One region of the Enterococcus saccharolyticus subsp. saccharolyticus genome, then DNA from elsewhere that is predicted to be linked to it. Evidence: predicted binding sites of a transcription regulator. Region 1 holds the regulator's gene; each other region holds the start of a gene.

What was found. Region 1 encodes CtsR, which represses protease genes until heat stress. Its sites were predicted from a motif close to TTGGTCAAAAAAGGTCAAANA; they were not measured.
Region 2: PYW32_RS05110 (ATP-dependent Clp protease ATP-binding subunit) is a predicted target of CtsR. The motif match lies at 8,015-8,035, and genes of this name have one in related genera.
Region 3: clpB (ATP-dependent chaperone ClpB) is a predicted target of CtsR. The motif match lies at 7,707-7,727, and genes of this name have one in related genera.

What each region holds. Positions count from the first base shown of each region.
Region 1 covers NZ_CP118957.1:95,348-105,356, forward strand. Annotated here, with positions in the region: gene def (peptide deformylase) at 1-26, shown strand, start outside; gene fmt (methionyl-tRNA formyltransferase) at 19-960, shown strand; gene rsmB (16S rRNA (cytosine(967)-C(5))-methyltransferase RsmB) at 962-2,311, shown strand; gene PYW32_RS00505 (Stp1/IreP family PP2C-type Ser/Thr phosphatase) at 2,325-3,065, shown strand; gene pknB (Stk1 family PASTA domain-containing Ser/Thr kinase) at 3,062-5,281, shown strand; gene PYW32_RS00515 (CtsR family transcriptional regulator) at 5,414-5,881, shown strand; gene PYW32_RS00520 (ATP-dependent Clp protease ATP-binding subunit) at 5,887-8,367, shown strand; gene PYW32_RS00525 (LLM class flavin-dependent oxidoreductase) at 8,506-9,552, shown strand; gene PYW32_RS00530 (helix-turn-helix domain-containing protein) at 9,863-10,009, opposite strand, start outside.
Region 2 covers NZ_CP118957.1:966,562-976,570, forward strand. Annotated here, with positions in the region: gene PYW32_RS05065 (sugar kinase) at 1-311, shown strand, start outside; gene PYW32_RS05070 (orotidine 5'-phosphate decarboxylase / HUMPS family protein) at 308-964, shown strand; gene hxlB (6-phospho-3-hexuloisomerase) at 933-1,469, shown strand; gene PYW32_RS05080 (bifunctional 4-hydroxy-2-oxoglutarate aldolase/2-dehydro-3-deoxy-phosphogluconate aldolase) at 1,475-2,125, shown strand; gene PYW32_RS05085 (peptide chain release factor 3) at 2,260-3,840, shown strand; gene PYW32_RS05090 (hypothetical protein) at 3,978-4,109, shown strand; gene PYW32_RS05095 (hypothetical protein) at 4,148-4,672, shown strand; gene PYW32_RS05100 (hypothetical protein) at 4,727-5,242, shown strand; gene PYW32_RS05105 (DUF1827 family protein) at 5,282-5,590, opposite strand; gene PYW32_RS05110 (ATP-dependent Clp protease ATP-binding subunit) at 5,732-7,945, opposite strand; gene PYW32_RS05115 (protein YkzS) at 8,150-8,341, shown strand; gene PYW32_RS05120 (phosphocarrier protein HPr) at 8,514-8,780, shown strand; gene ptsP (phosphoenolpyruvate--protein phosphotransferase) at 8,780-10,009, shown strand, end outside.
Region 3 covers NZ_CP118957.1:1,482,868-1,492,876, forward strand. Annotated here, with positions in the region: gene PYW32_RS07675 (AI-2E family transporter) at 1-1,133, shown strand, start outside; partial or broken gene PYW32_RS07680 (amidohydrolase) at 1,242-2,294, opposite strand; gene PYW32_RS07685 (hypothetical protein) at 2,282-2,434, opposite strand; partial or broken gene PYW32_RS07690 (ABC transporter ATP-binding protein) at 2,442-3,459, opposite strand; partial or broken gene PYW32_RS07695 (ABC transporter permease) at 3,473-4,236, opposite strand; partial or broken gene PYW32_RS07700 (ABC transporter permease) at 4,229-4,929, opposite strand; gene clpB (ATP-dependent chaperone ClpB) at 5,044-7,647, opposite strand; gene PYW32_RS07710 (DUF3021 family protein) at 7,778-8,131, shown strand; gene PYW32_RS07715 (hypothetical protein) at 8,298-8,660, opposite strand; gene PYW32_RS07720 (hypothetical protein) at 8,770-9,018, opposite strand; partial or broken gene PYW32_RS07725 (glutathione peroxidase) at 9,191-9,727, shown strand; gene PYW32_RS07730 (GNAT family N-acetyltransferase) at 9,911-10,009, opposite strand, start outside.

The DNA.
Region 1 (10,009 bases):
ATGTAGAGGAGCATGACCATGACTAAAATTGTATTTATGGGCACCCCCCAATTTTCGGTTCCAATCTTAGAAGGATTGGTAGCAAATGGTTACGAGGTTGTAGCGGCAGTGACACAACCAGACCGTCCTGTGGGCCGTAAAAAAATTATCACCCCAACACCTGTCAAAGAAGCCGCTTTGCGTTTAGACATCCCCGTTTTACAACCAGAGAAAATTTCTGGTTCACCAGAGATGGAAAAGATTGGTGAATTACAACCAGATTTGATTGTGACAGCAGCATTTGGTCAGTTTTTACCAGAGCGTTTATTACAAATACCAACACATGGCGCGATTAACGTGCATGCCTCTTTATTACCAAAATACCGAGGTGGTGCACCCGTACATTATTCTATTATGAATGGTGAAAAAGAAACAGGTGTCACAATTATGGAAATGATTAAAAAAATGGATGCAGGCGGTATTTATTCACAAGCCAGTTTACCAATTACTCGTCAAGATGATGTAGGTATGATGTTTGATAAACTTAGTCTATTAGGCAAAGAGTTATTATTAGAAACTTTACCTAAAATTTTAGATGGTTCCTTGCAACCAGTTCCACAAGATGAAGAGAAAGTGACTTTCTCACCGAATATTACGCGTGAACAAGAAGCGATTGATTGGCATAAAACGGCGGAAGAAATCGATTGTCAAGTACGCGGCATGCGTCCATGGCCGATTGCTTTTGCGATGTATAATGACCAACGTTGGAAATTATGGGCAGTAACTCCCTTAGAAGAAACCACTGACGCACAACCAGGGACGATTATTCATCGGGATAAAAAAGCGCTATGGATTGCTTGTGGCAATCAGACAGTAGTAGCAATTGATGAATTACAACCAGCTGGTAAAGGAAAACAAACGATTGCCGCCTTTTTAAATGGTAGTGGGCAACAAGTCGCAGTTGGACAACAGGTGAACTAGAATGAAAAACAAAACCAAGAAAACTGTGCGTTTTGTCGCACTTGATGCGTTAGAACGTGTACAAAAAGGTGGCGCGTATTCCAATTTGTTATTACGTGATGCCATTAACAAAGGACAATTAAACGAAAAAGATAGTCGCTTATTAACAGAATTAGTGTATGGAACCATTAGCCATCAGTTATTATTATCTTTTTACTTACAACCGTTTATTGCGAAAGCCAAAAAAGTCGATGATTGGGTCAAATTATTGTTACAGCTTTCGTTGTATCAGTTATTGTATTTAGACAAAGTACCGAGTCATGCCGTTTTAAATGAAGCGGTTGAGATTGCGAAAGTTCGTGGCAATGTGGGAATTGGCAAATTTGTCAATGGCGTGTTGCGCAATGTGCAACGTCAAGATGTCCCTGAACTAACGACTATCAAAGATCCAATGAAACGTTTGGCAACTGAAATTAGTATGCCTCAGTGGCTTGTCGAAAAATTAGTCAAAGAAATTGGAGTAGAAGAGACGCGCCAATTAGGCTTGTCTTTATTTGAAACTAGTCATGTAAGTTGTCGAGTCGATTCTCGTAAAATGACGCGTCAAGAAGCAATCCAAGTATTAATTGACGAAGGAATTGAGGCCAGAGAAAGCAGTGTGTCACCTGAAGGCATTATTGCAGAAAAAGGCTTTATTGCTGGTAGCCGTCTATTTAAAGAAGGCATTTTAACGGTTCAAGATGAAAGCTCGATGTTGGTTGCTCCAGCATTACAAATTGAGCCACATCATCAAGTATTAGATGCTTGTGCAGCTCCTGGAGGAAAAACCACTCATATTGCGACATTTTTAGATAAAAAAGCTGGCGGACAAGTGACATCGTTAGATATCCATCGCCACAAGGTTGCTTTAATTGAAGAGAATGCAGAACGTCTACACGTATCTGATGTTGTTTGTGCGTTGGAATTAGATGCCCGTCAAGCAGCCGATGAATTTTCAACGAATACGTTTGACCGTATTTTGGTTGATGCACCGTGTTCAGGTTTAGGCTTGATGCGCCGTAAACCAGACATTAAATACAACAAAAAACAAGCGGATTTTGACAAATTACCTGAAATCCAATTAGCAATTTTAGAGAGTGTTGCCCCTACTCTGAAAACGGATGGTCTTTTAGTTTACAGCACGTGTACATTTGCACCCGAAGAAAATCAAGCAGTCGTTGCCCGTTTCTTACAAGCACATCCAGAATTCACTTTAGTTGATATTCCAGTTAGTGATGTGTTACAACCAAGTATCGAGAACAAGATGCTGACAATTTATCCGCACCAATATATGACAGATGGATTTTTTATCAGCTGTTTACGCAAAAAATGATGAGGTGAAAAATATGGAGATTCGTTATAAAAGTGATGTAGGAAAAAGGCGTAATACCAACCAAGATTACGCTGCCGTATTTACCAATCAAAAAGGATATACGTTAGCATTATTAGCAGATGGAATGGGCGGACATCAAGCAGGTGACGTTGCCAGTCATGATACTGTTGAAGAAATTGGCAGTAAATGGCAAGCTTCTGATATTTCAGATAGCGAAAAAGCAGCCCAGTGGTTAATCCAGCATATACAAGCTGAAAATGAAACCATTTATCAGCGTGGTCAAGCGACCCCTGAGTTAAGTGGCATGGGAACTACGTTAGAAGCAGTTGTTATTTTGGATGATCAATTTACCTTGGCACACGTAGGGGATAGCCGTACGTACTTATTGCGAGAAAACGAGCTAATTCAACTAACAGAAGATCATTCCCTAGTGAATGCCTTGGTAAAATCAGGGGAAATCACCTTGGAGATGGCAACCAATCATCCACGCAGAAATGTGGTGACTCGCTCAGTAGGAATGCCTGGTGTAGTGGAAGTGGATGTAGCGACACATTTTATTGCAGACAATGACTATCTGATGCTTTGTTCAGATGGGTTAACCAATATGGTTAGCGAAGAGTTAATTTATGAATATATCATGACCAGTTCTTCATTAGAAGAAGCCATGGAGCGTTTAATTGATGCAGCGAATGAACAGGGTGGGGTCGATAACATCACTGTATTATTGATGGACCTTGGAGGTGTCAGTCAATGATTGAAACAGGAAAAAAATTAAGCGGACGTTATTTAATTTTGGGTAGTATCGGTAGTGGCGGTATGGCAAATGTTTATTTAGCACGCGACTTAATTTTAGATAGAGAAGTAGCGATTAAGGTTTTACGTTACGATTTCCGTGATGATACAGATGCTATTCGTCGTTTTCAACGCGAAGCTTTAGCTGCTACGGAACTGGTTCATCCTAATATCGTGTCTGTTTATGATGTGGGTGAAGAAGACAATATGCAATATTTGGTGATGGAATACGTGAAAGGCATGGATTTAAAACGTTATATCCAAACGCACTATCCGATTCCGTATCCAGAAATTGTTGATATTATGCAACAAATTCTATCAGCTGTCGCTTTAGCGCACCAACATCGCATTATTCATCGCGATTTAAAACCACAAAACATTTTGATTAATGAAGAGGGTGTCGTAAAAATTGCTGATTTTGGGATTGCGATTGCGTTATCGGAGACGTCCATCACCCAAACAAACACAATGCTTGGATCGGTTCATTATTTATCACCCGAACAAGCACGTGGAAGCATGGCAACAAATCAATCTGACATTTATGCGATTGGGATTATTTTATATGAAATGTTGACTGGTCGCGTGCCATTTGATGGAGAATCAGCCGTGACGATTGCTTTAAAACATTTTCAGGATGATATTCCATCGATTCGTATTTATGATAAAGAGGTTCCGCAATCACTTGAAAATATTGTGTTAAAAGCAACTGCGAAAGAGCAAAGTGATCGTTACAAAGAAGCAGATGAAATGCGTCAAGATATTTCTAGCGCGCTTTCTCCAGAACGTTTAAATGAGCCACTTTGGGAACCACATGCGATGATTGATGAAACAAAAATTTTAACCCCAATTTCAGAAGATACGCCAATGCCAGATTCATTTAAAGAGATGCCATTGCCCAAAGAAGAAACAACAGAATCCGCACCACAGAAACCCGAAAAGAAAAAGAAGAAACGAAAATTATGGTTAATTTTACCCATCTTGCTTTTTTGTGCGGTTGCGGGATTGGTGTATTATTTAGTCTTTGGTGGTGGTAGAAACCAAGTGACGATTCCCGAAGTTGCTGGTTTAACCGAAGCAGCAGCCCGTGAAACGTTACATGATGCTGGTGTTGAAGTCGCCACTGAAACCAAAGAATTTCCAAGCGATCAAGTTCCTGAGAATCATGTGGTGAAAACTGATCCAGAAGAAGGCGCAGTGATTAAACGCACCAAAGAAGTCTTGTTGTACATTAGTACAGGGAGCAAAAAAGTTGAAATGAAAGACTATGTCGGTCAAGAGAAGGATAAAGTTCTTGCTGAATTGAAGTCACTAGATTTTGACGAAAAGAAAATTAAAATTGAAGAAGTCTTTGATGAAGATACGCCGGTGGAGGAAGTCATCGATCAAACACCATCAGCTGGAGAAGAAGTCGTTCCGAAAGACACCGAAGTAGAATTGACTGTCAGCAAAGGCCCAGAACCTGTGATGATGCCTAATCTCTATGGGTATAGTGAACGTGATGCGCGTGCCGAGTTAACGAATTATGGTTTAGGGAACAACGCTGTCGTGATTGCGGAAGAATTTAGCGATGTCAGTGCGGGATTAGTTATCCATCAAACACCAGAAGGGAATTCAGACATTGTACCGGGAGATACCGAAATTACTTTAACGATTAGTAAAGGACCCGAAAAAGTGAAGATGCCCAATCTGATTGGTTACACTGAATCCAATGCGCGTGATGAATTAAATGCCAATGGTCTAGGAAATAATTCTGTGCATATTACAGAGGTCTTTAGCAGTAATGAAAGTGGTACAATCGTGAAACAATCACCATCTGCTGGTTCGGATATTTCTCCGGGAGACACCACCATTACGTTAGAAATTAGTAAAGGCCCTGAACCACCAGAAAAAGTCGATTTACCAAATGTAGAAGGAATGAAAGAGTCTGCCGCAACTTCTCTCTTAAAAAGCCAAGGTCTTTCAGTTGAAACGAGTGAAGAATACAGTGATTCAGTAGATAAAGGTTTGGTTATTTCTATGAGTCCATCTTCAGGAACCTCTGTCGAAAAAGAGAGCACGGTTCGTTTGATTATCTCTCAAGGAAAAGAAGAGACTGAATCGTCGAGTTTTCCTCCAGAAGAAAGTGAAACTACGACTCCTGATAGCTCAGAACCAATGACAGAAACGTCTACCTCTTAAGACGAATAAAAAAAGATCAAGCAAAAGTTTAAACTTTTGCTTGATCTTTTTCTTTAAAGTCCTTCTTCTTTTCAAACTTCTGAAAATTCGCTATAATTAAGGTCAATATTAGTCAAGGGAGGTCGCGTTTAAATGGGTCATCAAAATACTTCTGATTTGATTGAAGCATATTTGAAGAAGATTCTTGAAGAAAGTGAAATGATAGAAATTCGTCGCGCAGAGATGGCAGATTTATTTAACTGTGTACCTTCGCAAATTAATTATGTCATCAATACTCGCTTTACGATTCAACGTGGTTACGCAGTTGAAAGTAAGCGTGGTGGTGGAGGCTATATTCGAATTGAAAAAATTCAAATTGCGAACTATCACCATTTTTTAGAGCAAGTGAATCAATTGTTTGACCAAACAATCTCTGAAAAAGATGCCGTCTCAATTATTCAGAAGTTATACGAAGAAGGTATTTTGTCAAAACGAGAAGGTAACTTATTGTTAACAACAATTAGCAAAGCGATTTTAGGTAAATCTGAAGAAGAAAATACAATTCGTGCGTCAATTATGCACGGAATTTTAGAACGATTAAGCTACGAAGATAAGGAGTGAGTGCGATGGATGAACTATTTACACAACGAGCAAAAGCGGTGCTTGCCATTGCTCAAGAAGAAGCAAAATACTTTAAACACCAGTCTGTAGGTTCAGAACATATTTTATTAGCATTGATTATCGAGCAAGATGGGATTGCAGGAAAAACCCTACGTGAAATGCGAGTAAATGAAAATGATATTCGTGAAGAAATCGAGCATTTGACCGGCTATGGTTCAATGAAAGATTATCCAACAGGTGGTTTTTTACCTTATTCTCCACGTGCGAGACAAATTTTTGCCTATGCTGGCGATGAAGCCAAACGTTTAGGTGCCCAACAAATTGGGACTGAGCACTTACTATTAGGATTATTACGTGATGAAGAAATTTTAGCTTCACGTATCATGTTGAACTTAGGAATGAGTTTAGCGAAAATGCGTCAATTATTGAAGAAAAAAATGGGCGTACAATCAAAAAGCAATTCAAGTCGTCGTCGTCCACAACAACGCCAACAACCGCAACAAGAAGGAACACCAACATTAGATTCATTAGCGCGTGACTTAACCAAATTAGCCCGTGAACAACGCTTAGATCCAGTTGTTGGACGTAGCAAAGAAGTGAAACGTCTGATTCAAATTTTAAGCCGTCGTACGAAAAATAATCCTGTTTTAGTTGGCGAACCGGGTGTTGGTAAGACAGCGATTGCGGAAGGCTTAGCCCAAAAAATTGTCAACGGGGAAGTACCAAAAGATATGCAACAAAAACGTCTGATGATGTTAGACATGGGAGCTTTAGTGGCCGGAACAAAATATCGTGGTGAATTTGAAGATCGTATGAAAAAAATTATTGATGAAATTTATCAAGACGGTCAAATTATCCTCTTTATCGATGAGTTGCATACATTAATTGGTGCGGGTGGAGCAGAAGGTGCGATTGATGCATCGAATATTTTAAAACCAGCCTTAGCTCGTGGTGAATTACAAACGATTGGTGCTACTACACTAAATGAATATCAAAAATATATTGAAAAAGATTCTGCTTTAGAACGCCGTTTCGCGCGTGTTCAAGTTGATGAGCCGACGCCGGAAGAAGCAGAAGAAATCTTAAAAGGATTACGTCCACGTTATGAAGAACATCACGGCGTAGAAATTACCGATGATGCGTTACATGCAGCTGTTCAACTCTCAGTTCGTTACATTAATTCACGTCAGCTACCAGACAAAGCCATTGATTTAATGGATGAGTCGGCAGCCAAAGTTCGTTTGGATAAAGCGGACGAAGTGTCAGAAGCGGCGTTATTACAAGAAGAATTAATGAAGTTAGCAGAAGAAAAAGAAGCAGCTATTCGTCAACAAGACTTTGAAACAGCCGCACGTTTACGCCAACGCGAAAAAGAAGTCAGTCAACAATTAGCCGAAGTGACTTTTGTGGAAGTCAAAGAAGCCACTGGCTATGAAAATAGCGTGACAGCAGAAGATGTAGCAGCCGTTGTTTCCCAATGGACAGGTGTGCCATTGCAACAAATGGAGAAAAAAGAGAGCGAACGTTTGTTAGACCTCGAAAAAATCTTACATCAGCGTGTAGTTGGCCAAGATGAAGCTGTTCAAGCTGTTTCTCGTTCCATTCGTCGTGCACGTAGTGGTCTAAAAGATCCCAACCGTCCGATTGGTTCATTCATGTTCTTAGGCCCAACAGGTGTTGGGAAAACCGAATTAGCAAAAGCCTTAGCTGAAGCAATGTTTGGCAGTGAAGATGCGTTGATTCGTGTGGATATGTCTGAATTTATGGAAAAATACAGTACCAGTCGTTTGATTGGTTCTCCTCCAGGATACGTCGGTTATGATGAAGGGGGACAATTAACAGAAAAAGTTCGTTCAAAACCGTATTCTGTTATTTTGCTAGATGAGGTAGAAAAAGCCCATCAAGATGTCTTTAATATCTTGCTACAAGTCTTAGATGATGGTCATTTGACAGATTCAAAAGGTCGTCGTGTTGATTTTAGAAATACGATTTTAATTATGACATCAAATATTGGTGCAACCGAATTACGCGAAGAAAAAAATGTCGGCTTTAATGTTGTAGATGCGTCTAAAGACCATTCAGCGATGCAAAAGCGTATCTTAGAAGCATTGAAGAAAGCGTATCGTCCAGAATTCTTGAACCGTATTGATGAAACTGTAGTTTTCCGTTCATTAGATAAAGAAGAAATTCATGAAATTGTCAAAATCATGAGTCGCTCGATTATCAAACGTTTGGCGGAACAAGATATTCAGTTGAAGATTACACCAGCGGCATTGGATGTCATTGGTAAAGCTGGTTTTGATCCAGAATATGGTGCACGTCCAATCCGTCGTGCATTACAAAAAGAAGTGGAAGATCGCTTGAGTGAAGCATTGCTTTCTGGACAAATCCATTTAGGCAACCAAGTAACAATTGGCGCGTCTAAAGGACAGATCACACTGAATGTGAAAGAACCAAAAACCGATAAAGTTTTACAACAAGTATAAAAATAGTACTCTCTCATTCGTATAGGATGAGAGAGTTTTTTTATGGAATAATAAACTTACAATTAGTAAGCATATTTGTTGGCTTTCGCTAAAAATGAGTTATAGTTAGAGTAAGACAAAGATAAAGGAGATCAGTTTATGACAACGAATGAAAAAAAAATTTTATTTGGTTTAGATACGTTTGGTGATGTTGCCTATCATGATGAGACCAAAGAACCATTAAGCTATGCTGAGTCATTACGAATGATTGTAGAAGAAGGCAAATTGGCGGATCAATTGGGGATAGATGTGATTGCTTTAGGGGAACATCACCGGAAAGAGTATTCAATTTCTAGTCCAGATACAGTACTTGCTGCTTTAGCGACTGTTACGGAAAAGATTATTTTGGGTACCGGTGTGACAGTTTTAAGTTCAGATGACCCTGTGCGTGTGTATGAGCGTTTTGCGACAGTCGATGCTTTATCGAATGGACGTGCACAAGTCATGCTTGGTCGTGGCTCATTCACGGAATCTTTTCCATTATTCGGTTATGATTTAAATGATTACAATGAACTGTTTGAAGAAAAAATTGCTTTATTTAATGAACTATTAACAGGAGAACCTGTTACCTGGGAAGGACATTTCACTCAATCATTAAATAACGTACAATTATACCCGAAAACAGAAAAACGCTTAGACGTTCAAGTCGGTGTCGGTGGATCACCCGACTCTATTATTCGAGCAGCAAAATATGGCTTTCCAGTGATGTTGGCAATTATTGGTGGCGAACCAGCTCGTTTTCTACCCTATATTGATTTGTATCAACGAGCAACGAAACAATTTGGTCAACCAACGCATCCAGTGGGCATGCATTCACATGGAGTGATTGCTGATACGGACGAAGAAGCCCAAGAAATTGCTTGGCAATACTTGAAAAAATCGATGGATAAAATCGGTTCTGAACGTGGCTGGGCACCCATGACACGTGAACGATTTGCATTTGAAATTTCAGAAGGTTCTTATTATGTGGGTAGTCCAGAAACCGTGGCACAAAAAATTGCGCATGTCATTCAAACACTCGGGGTAAAACGATTTGACTTTGTTTACGGAGCGGGTGGTCAATTACAGAAGGATCGCTTCCGTACGATTCAGTTATATGGTGAAAAAGTCGTACCAAGAGTCAAAGAGTTACTTAAAGAGGGATGAAAAACGTTACCTAGAGGTTTTCAGGGTGTAACCTTGGTGTTTACCTTGATGTAAATACTTATATATAAGTGTTTTGGGTTGTTTTGTTGTTTTTGGAAGGTATTTACCAGGTAATTACTTCGGTGGGGGATAGGTGGTCTTAACTGATGAAAATCAGGTTTTATATTAATTTTGCTTATTAAAAATAGTATTCAGGTAAATATAAAGTTAGTCGTAACCAGCTAATAAGAGGATGTATTCTGATTGTGCGTTTCACATAAGAATAATTTGTAAAAGGCACGAAACCTTGAGTATAGGTTTCGTGTCTTTTTTAGTCTTCTGAGACCATTAATTCGTTAGCAAACGACTGGTATCTTTTCAAAATACGTTGATACAACATAGGCAATTCTGGATGTTGTGCTAATAGTGTATCGTAATGAGGAAGCAACAAACGAAAACTTTGTGTAAGACGGTGCAC
Region 2 (10,009 bases), 870 kb from region 1:
ATAGTGAAAAAACCAAAACAGTAGTTGTCAAATTAGGAACAGCAGGGGCGTATGTCAAACAAAAAGATGGGACTTCATTTACAATTCCAGGTTTTAAAGTTGAGCATGTAGTGGATACTGTAGGAGCTGGAGATGGTTTTGCAGCAGGCTTAATCACGGCTTTAATTGAAGGTGAAAGTTTAGAAAATGCAGTTATTCGTGCCAATGCAATTGGTGCTTTGGCAGTGCAATCACCTGGTGATAATGATGGCTATCCAACACCAACAGAACTAGCAGATTTTTTAACAAAAAATAAGGTGGCAAGTAAATGAAATTACAAACAGCAATTGATCGTGTAAGTTTGACAGAAGCGTGTCATTTAGCAGCACAACTTGATGGCAAAACGGACATTATCGAAATGGGCACTTCCTTGGTTAAAGATTATGGTAATTTAGCGATTGAAAAGTTACGAGGTGTCATACATCACAGCGAATTATTGGTCGATAGTAAAACAATTGATGAAGGTGCGTATGAATTTAATCAAGGATTCAAATTTGGTGCCGACATTATCACCGTGATGGGAGCAGCTTCCTATGATACATTGCAAGTGTGTTATGAAGTTAGCCAACAAATAAACAAGACCATGATGATTGATTTATTAGAAGTTTCGGATGAAAAAATAAAAAAAATTCTTGATTTTCCGCAAGCTATTTACACATTGCATCATTCGATTGATAAAAAAGACCAACAAGATGCAGTTGCAAGTGTCTCTGATTTCCATCAAAAGTTTCCGCAAATCAATCGTTTAGCGATTGCAGGTGGAATTGATTTAAAACAAGCAACGGCTTTGGCACAACAAAATTTAGTAGAAGTTGTCATTGTTGGGTCAAAAATTACAAAAGCTTCTTCAATGAACGAAGCAGTAAATGAATTTATGAAGGAGATTAAAGGTTATGATTCAAACAATTATGAACGAAATAAATGAAGTAATGAATTTGGTGGATGAAAAGCAAATTGATGCAACGTTACCATTTTTCAAAAAAGATCAACGAATTTTTATTACAGGTGCAGGCCGTAGCGGGTTTCAAGCAAAAGGATTTGCAATGCGTTTGATGCATATTGGTTATCAAGATTATGTGATGGGAGAAACGATTACGCCATCGATTCAAAAAGGAGATACTTGGATTGCTATTTCAGGATCGGGTACCACTAAAGGCATTGTTACGGATACACAGGTTGCCAAAAAATTAGGTTTAGATATTATTGCTTTAACAAGCGATGCAACTTCTCCTTTGGCACAGCTAGCTGATTGCGTTATTGTTATTCCAGGTGCGACTAAAACAGGTGCAGGCATCAAATCAGTTCAACTCTTATCGACGCTGTTTGATCAAACGGTTCATATCACTTTAGATGCTTTGACCTTAAAACTAGCACAAAGAGATGAAACGTCTAATGAAGATGCGTTGCATGAACATGTAAATGTGGAGTGAGTATTATGAAAAAAATAGAAATTCTCAAAAAAATTGAACGTGCTGGAATTATTGCCGTGATTCGTGGAGAGACAGCAAAAGAAGCTATTCAAAGCAGTGAAGCAATTCTTGCTGGAGGAATTCAAGGGATAGAAGTGACTTTCACGGTTCCGCAAGCGGAGCAAGTGATTTATGAACTACATCAGCGTTACCAAGAATATTCGGAAGTCGTACTAGGTGCCGGTACAGTATTAGATGCAACTACTGCCAGAATCGCTATTAGCGCAGGTGCACAATTTATTGTGAGTCCATGTTTTGATAAAGAAACAGCTAAGCTATGTAATTTATATCAAATTCCTTATTTGCCTGGATGTATGACAATTACTGAAATGAAAACTGCACTTACTTATGGAGCAGATATTATCAAATTGTTTCCAGGCAGTTTATCGGGACCAAATGCAATCAAAGCGTTTCACGGTCCCTTACCGAATGTAGACATCATGCCTACTGGAGGCGTAAATTTAGAAAATTTACATGAATGGGTTGCAGCTGGAAGTATTGCAGTAGGCGTTGGTGGCAATTTATTAGCACCTGCTAAAGACGGTAATTTTGATAAAATGACAGCTTTAGCAAAACAATATCAGAAACGTTATCAAGAAGTCATCAATCAATTATAAAAATGTTTGAAAAAGAGTTTGCAGCTACGGTTGTAGACTCTTTTTCAATACGACAATTCATGGTATACTGAAAAAGTTCGTGAATATGTACAGCATATTTAACTAGAGAGTGAAAGGAAATTAGTGCAGATAAAATGAATAATCCAAATTTAAAAGAACAAGTAGATAGCCGTCGCACCTTTGCGATTATTTCCCATCCGGATGCGGGTAAAACGACCATTACCGAGCAATTATTGCTTTTTGGGGGCGCGATTCGTCAAGCAGGAACTGTTAAAGGGAAAAAAACAGGAAACTTTGCGAAATCTGACTGGATGGAAATCGAGAAACAACGTGGAATTTCAGTAACCAGTTCAGTTATGCAATTCGATTATCAAAATAAACGCGTAAATATTTTGGATACACCCGGACATGAGGATTTCTCAGAAGATACGTATCGAACGTTAATGGCAGTGGATAGTGCAGTCATGGTTATTGACAGTGCCAAAGGGATTGAAGCACAAACGAAGAAATTATTCCAAGTTGTTAAACGCCGCGGTATTCCTATTTTTACGTTTATTAATAAATTAGACCGTGATGGACGTGAACCATTAGAATTATTAGAGGAATTAGAAGAGTTGTTAGATATCGAATCTTATCCAATGAACTGGCCAATTGGTATGGGGAAAGGGATGGAAGGCTTATATGATATTTACAACAATCGTGTGGAGTTGTACCGTCCAGAAAACTATGATGGCGAACGTTTGATTCCATTAGATGAAAATGGAGAAATTCCAGCATCTCATCCATTGACAGAGCAAAGTATTTATACACAAGTTTTAGAAGAAGTAGAATTGTTAAAAGAAGCGGGCGATGAATTTGATACAGAGAAAATTGCGCGCGGCGAACAAACGCCGGTTTTCTTTGGTTCTGCCTTAACTAACTTTGGGGTACAAACATTCCTAGAAACCTTTTTACAATTTGCACCAGCACCATATGCACATAAAACAATGGACGACCAAATGATTAGTCCGTATGAAGAAGAATTCTCTGGTTTCGTCTTTAAAATTCAAGCCAATATGAATCCTGCTCACCGTGACCGAATTGCTTTTGTTCGTGTCTGTTCAGGAACGTTTGAGCGTGGGATGGATGTAGCGTTAGAGCGTACTGGCAAAAAAATGAAATTGAGTAATGTGACGCAATTTATGGCAGATTCCCGTGAAAACGTTCAAGAAGCTGTTGCAGGAGATATTATTGGGGTCTACGATACAGGAAATTATCAAATTGGTGACACCTTATATGAAGGGAAATTAAAAGTTGCGTATGAAGAATTACCTTCATTTACACCAGAACTATTTATGAAAGTTACTGCTAAAAATGTGATGAAACAAAAATCATTCCATAAAGGTATCTATCAATTAGTTCAAGAAGGGGCAATTCAGTTATATAAAACATATTTAACTGATGAATATATTATTGGTGCTGTTGGTCAACTCCAATTTGAAGTTTTCCAACATCGTATGTTAAATGAATACAATTCTGAAGTCATTATGACACCTATGGGAAATAAAATTGCGCGTTGGATTGAACCAGAAGACTTAGATGAACGTATGAGTTCTAGTCGTAACATCTTAGCAAAAGACCGTTTTGATCAACCATTATTCTTGTTTGAAAACCAATTTGCGGAGCGTTGGTTTGCTGACAAGTATCCAAATGTGAAATTGAAGAGTTTGATGTAGGATATTGTTGAAGATTATTCAAACTTACACCTTTTTTATGTCAAGTTAGGCGTAAAAAAGGTGTTTTTTCAGTTGTTTGACAGATAAATTGCGTATTTATCCATGAACAAATTTTGAATAGACGACAAGGAGAAATAATGAGAGAGAAATTAGCAGAACTAGGCAATCAAAATCGATATACGTTTCAAGGGAAGTTTCAGTTTTATGGGTACCAAGGAACGGGCACTTTAACCGTTATTATGAAGAATTCCAACATCCTACTTTTATGATAGCTGACTTAAAAGTTTTTCAAAAAGGAACATTTGAATTGATAGCCGATCATTTATGGATGAATTTAACGAAACAATTTTTAACCTATGGCTGGTTAGAAAAAGGGGATGTCCTTCAATTTGATGGACGAATAACAGATGATCAAAGTAAACAAGAAAAAATCTACGATATTGAACAACCTACCAAAGTCAGCATAGTTAGAAATGGGGTCGAACTTATGCCGGACTTTGTTTTATTGAAAAAAACATATGCTGATTTAGTCAAAGAAATTAAAGAACACAATAAAGAATATTATGCGGCTAGAGATTTTATTGATGCAACGTATTTAACCATTCAGCATTGGCCTAAATTGCAAGTGATAATGATGATTGATGAGCAACCATATACCCAAGAAGAGTTTAAACAACGTTATTTTGATAGAGATGCACTTATCGAACTACATAACAGCGATAAAGTACTAAAACGAATATTTTATAATGGTGAAGTGAAATCAGAAAATATCATCTCAGAAAGTGATATTAATGCGTATTTTGAAAAACAAGATTTTTCGCAATTCTTTTAATTAATTGCGAAAAAAGCTTGTATACTCTAAAATATTTTTAAAGGAGTGAATGAAATGGCGAGCCAATTAACAGTCACGATTGTTTTCAATGGAAAAGAAATTTCCAATAGTTTAGACCCAGCAACTATCGAAACTGTTGCAGAGGCAGAAAAGATTGTCAATGAAGCAATCGAGACGTTTATTCAACGGTATAAATTAAATGATCTACTCGCGCAAAAGGTCCGAAAAGAATCCTATTGGAATAAAGAAGAATTTCTACAAATGAATGAAGAAGATAAATACAGTCTGACCCATTCAAAAGAAATTTATGAATTATTTCAACGCTATCTAAACGAAAGTCATATGGAAAAAGCACAAGCCGTTCGTTTAGCAAAAGAAAATATTGCCAATTATTATCAATTAATTACTGATTTAGAGCATGAAGGCTATGCGCGAGACGTAGCGAAACAGATTGTTGACAACAGCCCACGAAGAAAAGAACGGTTGGAATTTGCAGTGATGGTATTAGGTGATAAAGGGTATCCCAAACACCAACAAGAAATTGCGGAACTAAGAGGGTTTTATGCATAATAAAAAAGAGTGGGACATCATTGTCCGCACTCTTTTTTATTATTCCACAGGTAACGCCTTAGGAATAGATATTTCAATAAACTCACTGTCTTCCAAAATTGTAATATCTTCTTCAGAATACAATTCAGAAGGAATCTTCGCTAAAAAGTGATTCTTTATTTCTTCAACTTCTTCTGGGTGAACTCTTCTCTTGTTATTTACAATTACAATTTCATTATGGAGCGGTGCTTCTGTATAAATAACAGTAGTGTTACCAGCAGTAAAAACTTTGACTAATGAAGCATCAGTATTCTCAAGTTGTTGCTTTACTAATCGAGAGTGGCTATTCGTTACATTTACCAACTTCATATCGCTCACCTCACATTCTCTTGTCTATAAGTCAATTATATTTTTTTTTCAAAGAAATATAAAGTATTATCTCTTAAAAAAGTAAAAAAAGTTGGTCAAAACATAGGGATTGACCAACTTTTTTTCGATAAGAAATCTATTTTATTCTTTTTCATTAGAAGCTTCATTTTTCGCTGTGATAATGACTTTGTCTTCATCGTTTAGAGTAGCTTCTAGAGTGTGTGCTTGTGGATAGTCTAGATAAAATTCTGCAATACCATCTTCAATTTGTTCTTGAATGGTGCGACGTAATGGTCGAGCACCCATTGCTGGGTCATAACCCAATTCCACCAATTTTTCTTCGACATCTTGCGTGACATCAATGTGTAAATGTTGTTGTGCTAACATACCATTCACTTCGTCTAACATTAAAGCAACAATCTTCAATAGATTTTCTTTGCTTAATGCCTTAAATTCGATGATACCATCAAATCGATTCAAAAATTCTGGTGTGAAGTAATGGTGCAATTGGTTCAAGACAGAACGAGTAATTCCTTCTCTGGCAGCCGCAAAACCAACATTGGCTTCAACTTTACCTGTTCCAGCATTACTTGTCATAATGATTAACGTATCTTTAAAGCTGACAGTTCTTCCTTGGGCATCTGTCAAACGGCCATCCTCTAGAATTTGTAAGAACATATGCAGCACATCAGGATGAGCTTTTTCGACTTCATCTAATAGGATTAAACTGTATGGATTGCGACGAACTTTTTCCGTTAATTGACCGGCTTCTTCATAGCCTACATAACCTGGAGGAGAACCGATTAATTTTGAAATACTATGTTTTTCCATGTACTCTGACATATCAAAACGAATCATTGACTCTTCCGAACCAAACATTTCATAAGCTAACTGTTTCGCCAGTTCCGTTTTTCCGACGCCTGTTGGTCCTACGAATAAGAAAGAACCAATTGGACGATTTTTCTTGCCAAGCCCAACACGATTTCGACGAATCGCTTTGGCTACTTTATCGATGGCTTCATCTTGACCAATCACATGTTGTTTTAAGTCATTGGCTAAGTTTTTCAATTGAGTTTGTTCTTTTTCTTTGAGTTCACCAACGGGAATACCGGTGCGTTCTTCAACGATATTTTCCATGATTTTCTCATTAATGATAGGTGTCTCTTCATCCGATACTTGGCGTTCTTTCATTTGTTGGAGTTTATTGATTTGATCACGATAATACGCAGCCTTTTCAAAATCTTCTTCTTGAGAAGCTTGTTGTTTTTGTTGTTGCGCATCTGCTAATTTTTTATCAATTACTTTTGGATCGACAAATTGAATCGTTAAGTTTTCTTTTGAACCTGCTTCATCTAATAAGTCAATTGCTTTATCTGGTAAAAAGCGATCTTGAATATATCGATTAGAAAGAACCGCAGCTGCACGAATGGCTTCGTCTGTATATTTTACATGATGATAATCTTCATAGCGTGGTTGCAAACCTTTCAAAATAGTAATGGTTTCTTCAACAGAAGGTTCATCTACACGCACCGGTTGCATTCTACGTTCTAGTGCGGCATCTTTTTCAATGATTCGATATTCGCTAAGGGTCGTAGCACCGACCATTTGAAGTTCGCCACGAGCTAATGCGGGTTTTAAAATGTTTCCGGCATCTAAATTACCGTCGCCAGCGTTACCCGCACCAACGATTTCATGAACTTCATCAATGAACAAGATGATATTTTCAGCTTGTTTGATTTCTTCAATTAGTTTTTGTACACGTTCTTCAAATTGTCCACGAATACCTGTTCCTTGAACTAAAGAAGCGACATCTAAACGGATGACTTCTTTATCTAATAATTTTTGTGGTACATCGCCATCAACAATTTTTTGTGCCAAACCTTCAACCACAGCCGTTTTTCCAACACCAGGTTCGCCGATTAACACAGGGTTATTTTTCGTACGACGATTTAAAATTTCAATGACACGTTTAATTTCTGCGTCACGTCCCACAACTGGATCGATTTCGCCGTCGCGTGCTTGTTGTGTAATATTGATGCCGTATTCACCTAAAATTCCAGGTGTATTGTTGAGAGGTGGTTGTCCACCATTAAAGTTATTTTGATTTCCACCAGTTTGGGTCGGTGGTGTCTGATTGTACGAAGGTGTTCCTGGTTGCATTTGTTGAGACATTTGTCTAAACAAATCATCTAGACTACCAAAGCCAAACGGATCTTGAGGCATCGCATTTGTTGTTTGTTGACCTTTAATTTTTTGGTAACAACTTTGACAATAGTCAATTTGTTTTCGTTGTCCACCGACATTTGCATATAAATGAATTGTTGCTTCATTTTTTCCACAGTTTTGGCAAAGCATCGTGTCTCACGACCTTTCATATAGTTTTGTCTCTTGTAGTGAGTGTTAAGGAAAAAGGAGGGATATATTTAATTGACCAACTTTGACCTTTAATCATATTATACAATCTTTTAGTGGATATGCAAGTATTTGAATTTGCAGTTTTCATAAAAAGAACTATAATTTCTAAGAGAGAAAAATTATCAGAACTAAAGGGGAATAACTATGGAAAACAATCCTTATATTGATTTATTAGATAAATTAAAAAAAGGTGAAATCGAAGAAATTGTTGTAGAAAAAGAGGCGTTTTTTACGTTTCGAGAGGTTTGGATTGACCGAGAAGACCGCACATCTTTTGTTGGTGAAGCAGGTTTAAATGGGAAAATTATTTATCGTTATGAAGCGGATTCTAAGTAAAAAGCAATTTTCGCAAGTATTTGAGGATTTATTTAGGAAAACGGTTGTCTAACTAACAAAAAAATGGTAATCTTAACAATTGAAAGGGTGGTTAAATTCTGTCTATTAGATAAGAGTTGACAAAAGTAAGCCCTCACAAAAAATTTAGATATCACTAAAGGAGATTGATAATATGGAAAAGAAAGATTTTCACGTAATTGCTGAGACAGGAATTCACGCACGTCCAGCGACTTTATTAGTTCAAACAGCGAGCAAATTTAACTCTGATGTTAACTTAGAGTACAAAGGTAAATCAGTTAACCTTAAATCAATCATGGGCGTTATGTCTTTAGGTGTTGGCCAAGGTTCTGACGTTACAATTACTGCAGAAGGTGCTGACGAAAAAGAAGCAATCGCTGCTATCGTTGAAACAATGCAAAAGGAAGGATTGTCTGAATAATGGTTGAAATGCTAAAGGGCATTGCGGCAAGTGATGGCGTAGCAGTTGCGAAGGCATACCTATTAGTTCAACCTGACTTAACTTTTAAAAAAGTTACAGTTGAAGACACATCTGCTGAAGAAGCTCGTCTAGATGATGCATTAGCTAAATCTACTGAAGAATTAAAACAAATTCGTGATAAAGCTGCTCAAGCTTTAGGCGAAGAAGAAGCGCAAGTATTTGACGCACATTTAATGGTTCTTAGTGACCCAGAAATGATCGGTCAAATCAAGCAAAATATTTCAGACAATAAAGTCAATGCAGAATCTGCGTTAAAAGAAGTTACAGACATGTATATTGGCATGTTTGAAGCAATGGAAGATAATGCATACATGCAAGAACGTGCTGCGGATATCCGCGACGTTGCTAAGCGTGTATTAGCACATTTATTGCAAGTAATTTTACCTAATCCATCGATGATTAATGAAGAAGTTGTTGTGATTGCACATGACTTAACACCGAGTGACACAGCGCAATTAGATCGTAATTTCGTTAAAGCATTCGTTACAAACATTGGTGGACGTACTTCTCACTCAGCGATTATGGCTCGTTCTTTAGAGATTCCAGCAATTGTGGGAACAAAAGATATCACTGACAAAGTAAAAGCTGGTGATATTGTAGCTGTTAACGGTATTGAAGGTGACGTTATTGTCAACCCTACTGAAGAACAAGCTACTGAATTCCACAAAGCTGGCGAAGCTTTCGCTGCTCAAAAAGCAGAATGGGAAAAACTAAAAAATGCCCAAACTGTTACAGCTGACGGTAAACACATCGAATTAGCAGCAAACATTGGTACACCAAAAGATTTAACTGGTGTTCACAACAATGGTGCGGAAGCTATTGGACTTTACCGTACAGAATTCTTGTACATGGATGCTCCAGACTTCCCATCTGAAGAGGACCAATATGAAGCGTATAAAGCTGTATTGGAAGGCATGGATGGTAAACCTGTAGTTGTTCGTACAATGGATATTGGTGGAGATAAAGAACTACCATATCTACAATTACCACATGAAATGAACCCATTCTTGGGATATCGTGCATTACGTATTAGTTTGTCAGAATTAGGCGATGACATGTTCCGTACGCAATTGCGTGCATTGTTACGTTCTTCTGTTCATGGACAATTACGTATCATGTTCCCAATGGTTGCAACGCTGAAAGAATTCCGCGCTGCTAAAAAAATGTAT
Region 3 (10,009 bases), 1.2 Mb from region 1:
GAAAAATCAAAATTGATTGGAACTATTGGATTATTCGTTTTCTATTTCTGATGGCGGTTATTTTGGGTTATAAATTCATCTCCAATTATCAAATTGCTGTGAATTCTTTACAGAATTTCCTCCATGTATTGTCGCCATTTATCATGGGATTTATTCTTGCCTATCTCCTAAATGGGGCACAAAAAAGAATCGAAAATTTGTGTCAAAAATTTGGTACCCCCTTTATAAAAAAGAGAAGTCGTGGACTGAGTGTCTTAATTTTATATCTCTGTGCCTTCTATTTGATATTTATTGCCTTAAATTATCTCGTACCACTAATTATCAATAACGTGATTGATTTATTAACACTATTGCCCACGTTCTATAACTATTTAATTGATTTAGCAACTAATTTAGAGGACCAAGGCGTCATTGAATTTATTCGTTTAGAAGAATTACTCACCAATTTAACAGCAGATTATTCTCCTGATAAATTATTATTACAATGGACACAAGCATTAACCTCATTGGGCGCTTTCACCAAAGGCGTGTCTTCATTCGTTATTAACTTCTTCTTATCGGTGATTATCTCCATTTATACCTTGTTGTTTAAAGATTCTATTTTGACTTTCATTGCGCAAGCCTCACGTAAAGTTATGTCTGAATCTGTGTTTAACAGCAGTAGACATTGGATTCAAACCACCAATCAAATTTTTTATAAATTTATTAGCTCGCAATTTATTGATGCGTGCATTGTTGGTGTTTCTGCTTCGATCTTACTCTTATTGATGAATGTAAAATTTGCCATTACCTTAGGATTATTACTAGGTATTTGTAATATGATTCCTTATTTTGGTTCTATTTTTGCCTCGGTTGTCACAGCTGTGATTACGTTCTTTACAGGTGGATTAAGTCATGCGGTTTCTGTCTTATTTGCGTTGATTGTCTTGCAACAAATTGATGGAAATATCATTGGACCACGTATTATGAGTGGCGCGTTAAACTTAAATCCTATTATTATTATTATTTCCATAACTATTGGCGGCGCCTATCTCGGTATTCTTGGTATGTTTTTAGCCGTACCGATTGCGGCTATTTTAAAAATTATTGTGACCAACTGGTTAGACGATTCTATGAAAGAAACAAGTCTGTGACATCTATTTCTTAAGAAGAAAATATCCGAACTATATAAAATGAGCGGTGTTACGCTCTCTATAGTTCGGATATTTTTGTCTTGTTTTTACTTAGATTACACGATTGTGCTAAATTACTTCTTCTGAGCGTTTTTTCGCTTCTTCAACAAATTCAGTCATTTGCTGGGCAAGATTTTCTCGTAATGTCGTGACTGACTGCGCGACTAACTGTTTGTTGGCTACTAATTGACGACCATTGACCCAAACATCAGAAACATTGCTAGCATTCGCAGAATAGACCAGAGCAGAATACGCATCAAAAATCAAAAACATATTTACTGAGTCTGTTTCAATAAGTGTTATATCCGCTTTTTTGCCGATTTCAATGGTTCCGCCTAGCACTTTCGCGCCCCTTTTAGTTGCTAATGCGACAATTTCTTTTGCCGGAAATAGTCCCCGATCGTGTTCATATGTTTTGTGAAAATTAGCAAACATCCGCATTTGAGTAAATAAATCCAATGTATTGCCACTACTTGGTCCATCAGTTCCTAACCCTACTTGCCATTGATGAGCCAACATTTCTTTGACTGGTGCGACACCTTTGGCAGATTTCGTATTAGCACCAATACAATGCGCGACTTTCACTAAATGAGCTTTACTTTGCAATAGTTCCAAATCACTCGGTTCAGTAAAAATAGCATGCGCCATAATAAATTATTGTTCGAAATAACCTAAATCATTTAGAAAAGCTATTGGTGTTTGTTGGTAACGTTGGGCAAACTCCTCCATCTCGTATGTCATTTCTGCGACATGCATGGTAATTGGAATGGCATAACGTTTTGCTAACACCACAATCTGTGCCAAGTCTTCTGGCGTATTGGTATTTGTGGCATGAGGCGCAATCGCTGGGGTAATTAACGAATGGTTGTGCCATTTTTCAATAAATGATTCACACCAAGCCAAAGCCGCTTTTGGAGTCGCAAAATCACACGTGGGCATATCAATAATCGTTTCACCAAGAATGGCGCGTGCCCCCATTTGTGCTACAACTTCTGCAATTGCATCTTCAAAATAATACATATCACAAAAACTAGTCACACCACTTAGCAGCATTTCCGCCACCGCATATTGCACCGAAGCTTGTGCTAATTCTTTCGTCATGACTTGTTCTAAAGGAAAAATGTTGATACCACTAAAGCGTTGCTTCCTGAACTTTCATTTCCGCTACTTTTTGATTCTTGTGTTTTCGCGTCTTCACTATTACCACATGCTCCTAAAATAAATCCCGACACCAATAATAAACCGACCATATACTTTTTCATTGTGTTCTCACCTTTCTAAAATGACTAATTTTTCAGCTGGGAAGTGTAATTGGATTTCTTCACCAGTTTGGTAAACTTGTTGATCACTACCGTTGACTAACAATGTTCCTAATTCCGTTGTGACTTCATATTGGTGGCTTTTTCCTAAAAACGTACGAACGACAACGGTTCCTTTTACTGCACCATCTTGGACAATTTGAATATCTTCTGGACGAATGGTTGCAACTGCCTGTTCAGCTGATGCCGTTGAAAGCGTTGATGAAAGTGTTATTTGATTGGCCGTTTGATAGCCTGTAGCTGTTTTTGTCACATCAAAGAAATTTTCAAAACCAATAAATTGTGCCACAAATTTTGTTTTTGGTAAACGGTAAATATTTTCTGGAGTATCGTATTGTTCAATGACACCATTATTCATAATCGCAACTTTATCAGAAATCGAGAAACATTCTTCTTGATCGTACGTAACAAAGACAGTTGTAATTCCTAGCTGTTGTTGGATACGTTTAATTTCAATTCGCATCGCTACCATCTAAGTTTGATAACGGCTCGTCTAGCAGCAATAATTTAGGTTCAATAATCAATGCCCGTGCTAGTGCCACACGTTGTCGTTGTCCACCAGATAATTGCTTTGGATAACGGTCGCCTAAATTTTCTAAACCACAAATCGCTAACATTTCTGCTACACGTTTTTCGATGACTTCATTCTTTTCTTTTCGCAGTTTTAAACCAAAACCAACATTTTCCGCAATTGTTAAATGGGGAAATAAGGCATAACTTTGAAAGACCATCCCAAAATTACGTTTGTGGACAGGAACTTTTGTTAGATTGTCGTTATCCAAAATAAACTCCCCATCGTTTGGTTTGATTAAACCAGCAATCACACGTAATGTCGTCGTTTTCCCACAACCACTTGGACCTAATAAAGAAACAAGTTCACCTTTTTCCATTGAAATATTCATTTCTTCTAAAATATTTTGTTTTCCGTCATAACTAACACGGATATTCTTTAGTTCAACAAATGACACAGTTTTTTCTCCTTTACGCAATAGACGCTAAGCCTAGCGTTTTTTCAATTAGATACATCAAGCCAATCGTCAATAACATCAACATCACTGAAATTGCAGAAACGGTTGGGTCATAGTTGTATTCCATGTAACTTAATAAAGAGGTCGGTAGCATCGTCACACCAGGACCGGATAAGAACATCGATACCGGAACATTGTTAAATGAGTTAACAAACGCCAACATAAACGCTGCAAAAATCCCTGAAGAAACATTGGGTAATACAATTTGCATGAATGCTCTGAAACGTGTGCAACCTAACGTCCAAGCAACTTCTTCAATCGAATAATCCAATTGATCCATACTAGAACCAACCACACGAATAATATACGGTAAACTAATTAAAAAGTGACCAATTAATAACCCTTGGAATACCGGTAACCCTAGTGCAACAACAATAAATTGAAAAAGTGTATAACCGACAACAATTCCTGGAATCACAGTTGGCGATAAGAAGAAACTTTTAATTAAGTTTTTCCCTTTGACAGAGTATCTTGCTAACGCATATGAAGCAGGAACGCCTACTAATAAAGCTAAAACTGTTGCAAGTAAACCGATGATTAAGCTTATTTTAAAGCTTTCTAACATTGTTTCTGAACGCAACGCATTCCCATACCAATCTAGGGAAATTGAATCGCAGCAGCTGTTCCAAATGATGTAATGAAAATTAATAGCAAGGGTAAAAATAAAAAGGCAAATACTAAAATCGCAATAATCGTCATTCCTTTTTGTTTACGCATGGTTCATTTCTCTCCTATCCATTCGACTTGCAATAATATTTAAGCCTTTCATCACAATTAAAGTAGTCACAATCAACGCAATAATGGCAACGGCATTCCAATCACCTAGTCTAGACGCTTTTTGATAAAGGAAGGTTGCTAACAGCATTTTTTGATTCCCCCCAGTAATTGCGGTGTTGTATACGCTGTTAATGTTCCAGTAAACACTAAAATACTCCCAACAATCGCACCGGGAACGGATAGTGGCAACACAATTTTGACAAAGGCAATAAACGGGGACGCACCTAACGTTTCCGCAGCTTCTAACATCTCACCTTCGATATTTTCCATCACACCCACCAGTGTCATAATCATCGTTGGTAAGAATAAATAAACGGAACCAATAATAATGGAAAATTCGGTATAAAGTAAGCTTAACGGCTGTTCAATAATTCCTAATGAAACTAAAAAATTATTAATCACGCCATTTTTTCCTAAAATATTAATCCAAGAAAAACTACGAATGACAGAGTTGGTTAATAAGAGAAATAACGTCATCGCCATTAAAATTCCTCGCCATTTTTTCTGTAAACCAGCAATAAAATACGCAGTCGGGATACCTAGAATTAACGAAATGACGGTGACAATTCCCGATACACGAATCGTCCGCCAAAAAATACCACGGTTGTATTCATCTTGAAAGAAGGCGATATAATTACTAAGACAACATCCAAAAACCTAATCTTATACTCATCGTTTCCTTCTCATTCCTTTATCGTTCGTAAAAAAACAGACTTGAACGCCTAGATAGGAATTCAAGTCTATTTTTTATTCTTCTATTGGTTCATTTTGAAAGACCAATTGATCATTTAGTAAACTAATTGTGACATTCGTTTTTGGTAATACACGACCGGAAACAATTTCTTTTGCCAATGGCGTTTCGACTTCACGGGTAATGAAACGACGTAATGGACGTGCACCATAGGCTGGTTCATACGCTTGTTCCGCAATCCAAGATTTGGCATCGTCAGCAATGCTCAAATAAATTTCTTGAGCGACTAAACGACTTGCTAATTGTGCCACAATCTTATCAACGATGCCTTTCACATTGTCTAAACTTAATGGTGTAAATAGAATCGTATCATCAATACGGTTCAAGAACTCTGGTTTGAAATGCCCTTTTAGAATCGTCATCACTTGTTCTTCCACTGATTCTGGAATTGTCCCCTCTGCAGTAACACCTTCTAATAACAATTGTGACCCAATATTACTTGTCATAATTAAGACTGTATTTTTAAAGTCGACAACGCGGCCTTTTGAATCAGTTAAACGACCATCATCTAATACTTGTAACAAAATATTGAAGACATCTGGATGGGCTTTTTCAATTTCATCCAATAAGATAATCGTATATGGATTCCTACGAACAGCTTCGGTTAGTTGTCCACCTTCCTCAAAACCAACATATCCTGGAGGTGCCCCAACTAAACGCGACACAGAATGTTTCTCCATGTATTCACTCATATCAATTCGAACCATATGATCTTCAGAATCAAACAAGTTTTCCGCTAACGCTTTGGCTAATTCTGTTTTACCTACTCCAGTTGGTCCTAAGAATAAGAAAGAACCTAACGGACGATTTGGATCTTGTAAACCAGCGCGTGAACGAATAACCGCATCACTCACAGCATTCACCGCTTCTTCTTGACCAATGACACGTTTATGAAGGGTCTCATTTAATTTCATTAATTTTTCGCGTTCGCCTTCGACTAATTTTGTTACAGGAATTCCTGTTAAACGTCCGACAACCGTTGCAATTTCATTTTCAGTCACTGATTCTTGAACCATCCGTAAATGATCGTGCGTATCTTTATTTTCCAATGCTTTTAATTCACGTTCTAGTTGTGGAATTGTACCATGACGTAAGACTGCTGCACGTTCTAAGTCATAATTGTTTTCTGCATCTTCTAATTCATGTTTGGCACGATCGATTTCGGCACGTTTGTTCGAAATCTCGTTCACTTCTTCTTTTTCAGTTTCCCATTGCATCTTCATCGCATTTGCTTCTTCACGTAATTCAGCTAATTCTTCTTGAAGAGAGGCTAAACGTTTTTTCGATGCGTCATCAGTTTCTTTTTTTAGTGCAGCTTCTTCAATTTCCAATTGCATTAAACGACGAGTCACTTGGTCTAATTCAGTTGGCATAGAATTCATTTCAACACGAATGGTCGCACACGCTTCATCGACTAAGTCAATCGCTTTATCAGGTAAGAAACGGTCTGTAATGTAACGATCAGACAAGGTTGCTGCAGCTACTAACGCATTATCATGGATATTTACGCTATGATGGATTTCAAAACGTTCCTTCAAGCCACGTAAAATAGAAATTGTGTCTTCAACGGTTGGTTCTTTGACTAGTACCTTTTGGAAACGACGTTCTAACGCTTTATCTTTTTCCATGTATTGACGATACTCATCTAATGTCGTTGCACCAATGGTATGCAATTCCCCACGTGCTAACATTGGTTTTAATAAGTTTCCAGCATCCATACTACCTTCTGTTTTACCAGCACCCACGATATTATGAATTTCATCGATAAATAAGATAATACGTCCATCTGATTTTTTCACTTCTTGTAAAACCGCTTTTAAACGCTCTTCAAACTCACCACGGAATTTTGCTCCCGCAATTAATGCACCCATATCTAACGAAAAGATTGTTTTGTCTTTTAAATTTTCGGGAACATCTTTACGAACGATACGTTGGGCTAATCCTTCGACAATTGCTGTTTTACCAACACCAGGTTCACCAATTAAGACAGGGTTATTTTTTGTTTTACGAGATAAAATACGAATCACATCGCGAATTTCTTCATCACGACCAATAATCGGATCCATTTTTCCATTTTTCACTTGTTGAACTAAATCAACACCGTATTTTTCTAATGCTTTGTATTGTTCTTCTTGGTTTTGTGAGGTCACTCGATCTCCTCCTCTCATCTCTTCTATGCTTTTACGTAATTCTTTTTCGTTAATCCCTTGTTTTGTTAAATACTTGGTTAGTCGATAATTTTTTAATTTCATTAAAGCCAGCAAAACGATTTCTGTTGATAAAAATTCATCTTGAAAAGACTCTCTTAATTTATCCGCTTCATTTAATAAGTGATACAAATTTTGACTCATACTTTGTCCATATTGAACATTTCCGCCTTCAATACTTGGGTATTCATCTAAGGCACGATCAACTTCTGTTTCAAAAGCATCGACGTCAATTCCTGCATCTGTGTAAAAATTTCTGGCAAAATGATTTGGTTGTAAAAAGATTTTCCATAAATGGGCAATATCGATTTCTTGATGGTGACGCGTCACAGCGATTTGTTGTGCTTCTGCAATTGCGCCTTGAAGTGTCGTCGTCATTTTTTCTATATTCATATTATTTCCTCCCATCATTTGACTAAGGCCTATCGCCTTACAAGAACTATTATACGACTATGGTCAGTAAAGGTCAAAAAATAACCCTCCAAAGTTAAAAGATTTCTTCTCTTTATTATCTATCTTCATTTTGTTTTCTTATTGTGGTGGTATTCCCTTTGTCATTATGTCCTCGATAGCTCTGATATTGCAAATGCAAGGAAAATTCTATGAAGCTAAAAGTACATTTGTTGTCGCTGTAATTTGTCGGTTTGTTGGTGCTGCAACTGTCATTTATCAACGCAATTCGTGGACACTTGCTAAACAAACCCTTGTACATTTTTTCGTTATGTTACTCACAGTCTATCCCCTTTTATTATGGAGTGATTGGTTTAAGAGGGATACGTTTGTAGATATGTTTATTGTTCTGTTACTTTTCGTACTTGTTGGTGTGCTCTTATGGTGTGGCATTATGGTATTTCGAAAATTATTTGACTTACATTAACAAAAAGCTTAGACAACTTTTCTCTGCTGTCTAAGCTTTTGATTAACATTTAAACAAATTTTTTTGTTGTTTCTTTAATTGATAGCTGCTTTCTGTTTCATTTATTTGATGCAATGCGAATCAATTTGTTGGTTGCATTGCACGTAACATCGTTTACCTTCGCATTTTATTTAGGAAACTGATTTTTTATTTTTTCGGCATACGCTGCTTTTTTTGTGTATAACTTAAATAAAATATGGAAAACACCACAAGCTACTAATAAACCGCCATACATCATATTTCCCTGCCAGAGAACATACGTATTAAATACCGCAATTAGAACTAACGAAACGAAAAAAGAAACCATCATTCGCATCATTAATCCTTTTGCTTTAATCGTGTTAAAATACGCAATCCATTTCCCTTCATCCATGTGCTGTATAATTCGTTTCATATGAAAAAAGAGCATCAATAACAACACTGAGACTAATAAAGCTAAATAAATAGACGCTAAGACCGTAATAAATAAGCTTAAAATATCTAAAATCAAATAGACATCTCCTTGAATTTTTATTTCTTTCAAAGTCTACCATAGAATAACTATTGTCTCAATAATAGAAAACCAGTTATCTGTGACGCTCAAGATAACTGGTTTTCATTCATTTATTTTCTTTTTTATTTAGCCATTTTACACTAAAGAAGAACGAAGAGACACTTAAAACAAAACTACCAATTAAACAATTAAAGCCAAGTTTTAAAATAAAGAGATCCACATCTTCCCATCTAGTCAAATCAAAATTAGGTGCCCCAACTTGTTTTACAGATTTTGATGCCACTACAAATAGAATAATTGCTCCAATCATTAATAAAATTGAACCGAGTTGTAACAAATGATTAATTTTTTTCATTGTCCCTCTCCCCTTTGACAAACAATCTGGTAAACGCTTTGCTTGATTTTAACATATCCTCTGTCATACAACCAAAATTGACCCTTACTACTATGAAAATATCAGCAGATACTAATCAAACATTCACACGAATAAAACGTTTGCAGTACAATATATACAAGGAGGGAAAATAATGACAACAATTTACGATTTTACAGTAACCGACCAAGCTGGTAATGATTTCCCATTAAAAAATTACCAAGGCAATGTGTTGTTGATTGCAAATACTGCGACAAAATGCGGATTCACCAAACAATATGACGCATTAGAAGAACTCTATAAAGAACTAGCAGATCAATCATTTGAAATACTCGATTTCCCATGTAATCAATTCATGGAACAAGCACCTGGAACGAGTGAGGAAATTAATCAGTTTTGTGCATTGAATTATGGAACGACTTTTCCTCGTTTTGAAAAAATTGATGTGAATGGTTCCCAAGCAATCCCTTTGTACCAATGGTTACGAGAAACAAAACCGATTGATGAAGGCAAAGACGCGCAAGCATTTACTGAAAAAATGCAGGCTTTTAATCCTGATGCAGAAGCAAATGCCATTCATTAGAATTTCACAAAATTTTTAGTCGACCAACAAGGCAATGTGGTACATCGCTATTTACCAACTGTTGAACCTTCAGAAATAAAAAATGATATTTTGTCCTTATTAGGATAAAAAAAATCCTCACTGATGAATGCAGTGAGGATTTTTTTACATTGTTTTTCAACCAACATTGCGTTTGCAATAATAATTGCCATTACTTACTGATGAAATGACTTCTTTTTTGCTAATTTATCTTGCACATCACGTATCAGAGTCGCGTCAAAATCTATTCCCCTAATAATGATGCGCAAATACTCAATGATCCTCTTCATCAATTATTAATTCCGCTTGATAATCACACCGTTCATATTCATCAATATCAACCGGCACTTCTTGAAAACCAAACATTTGATA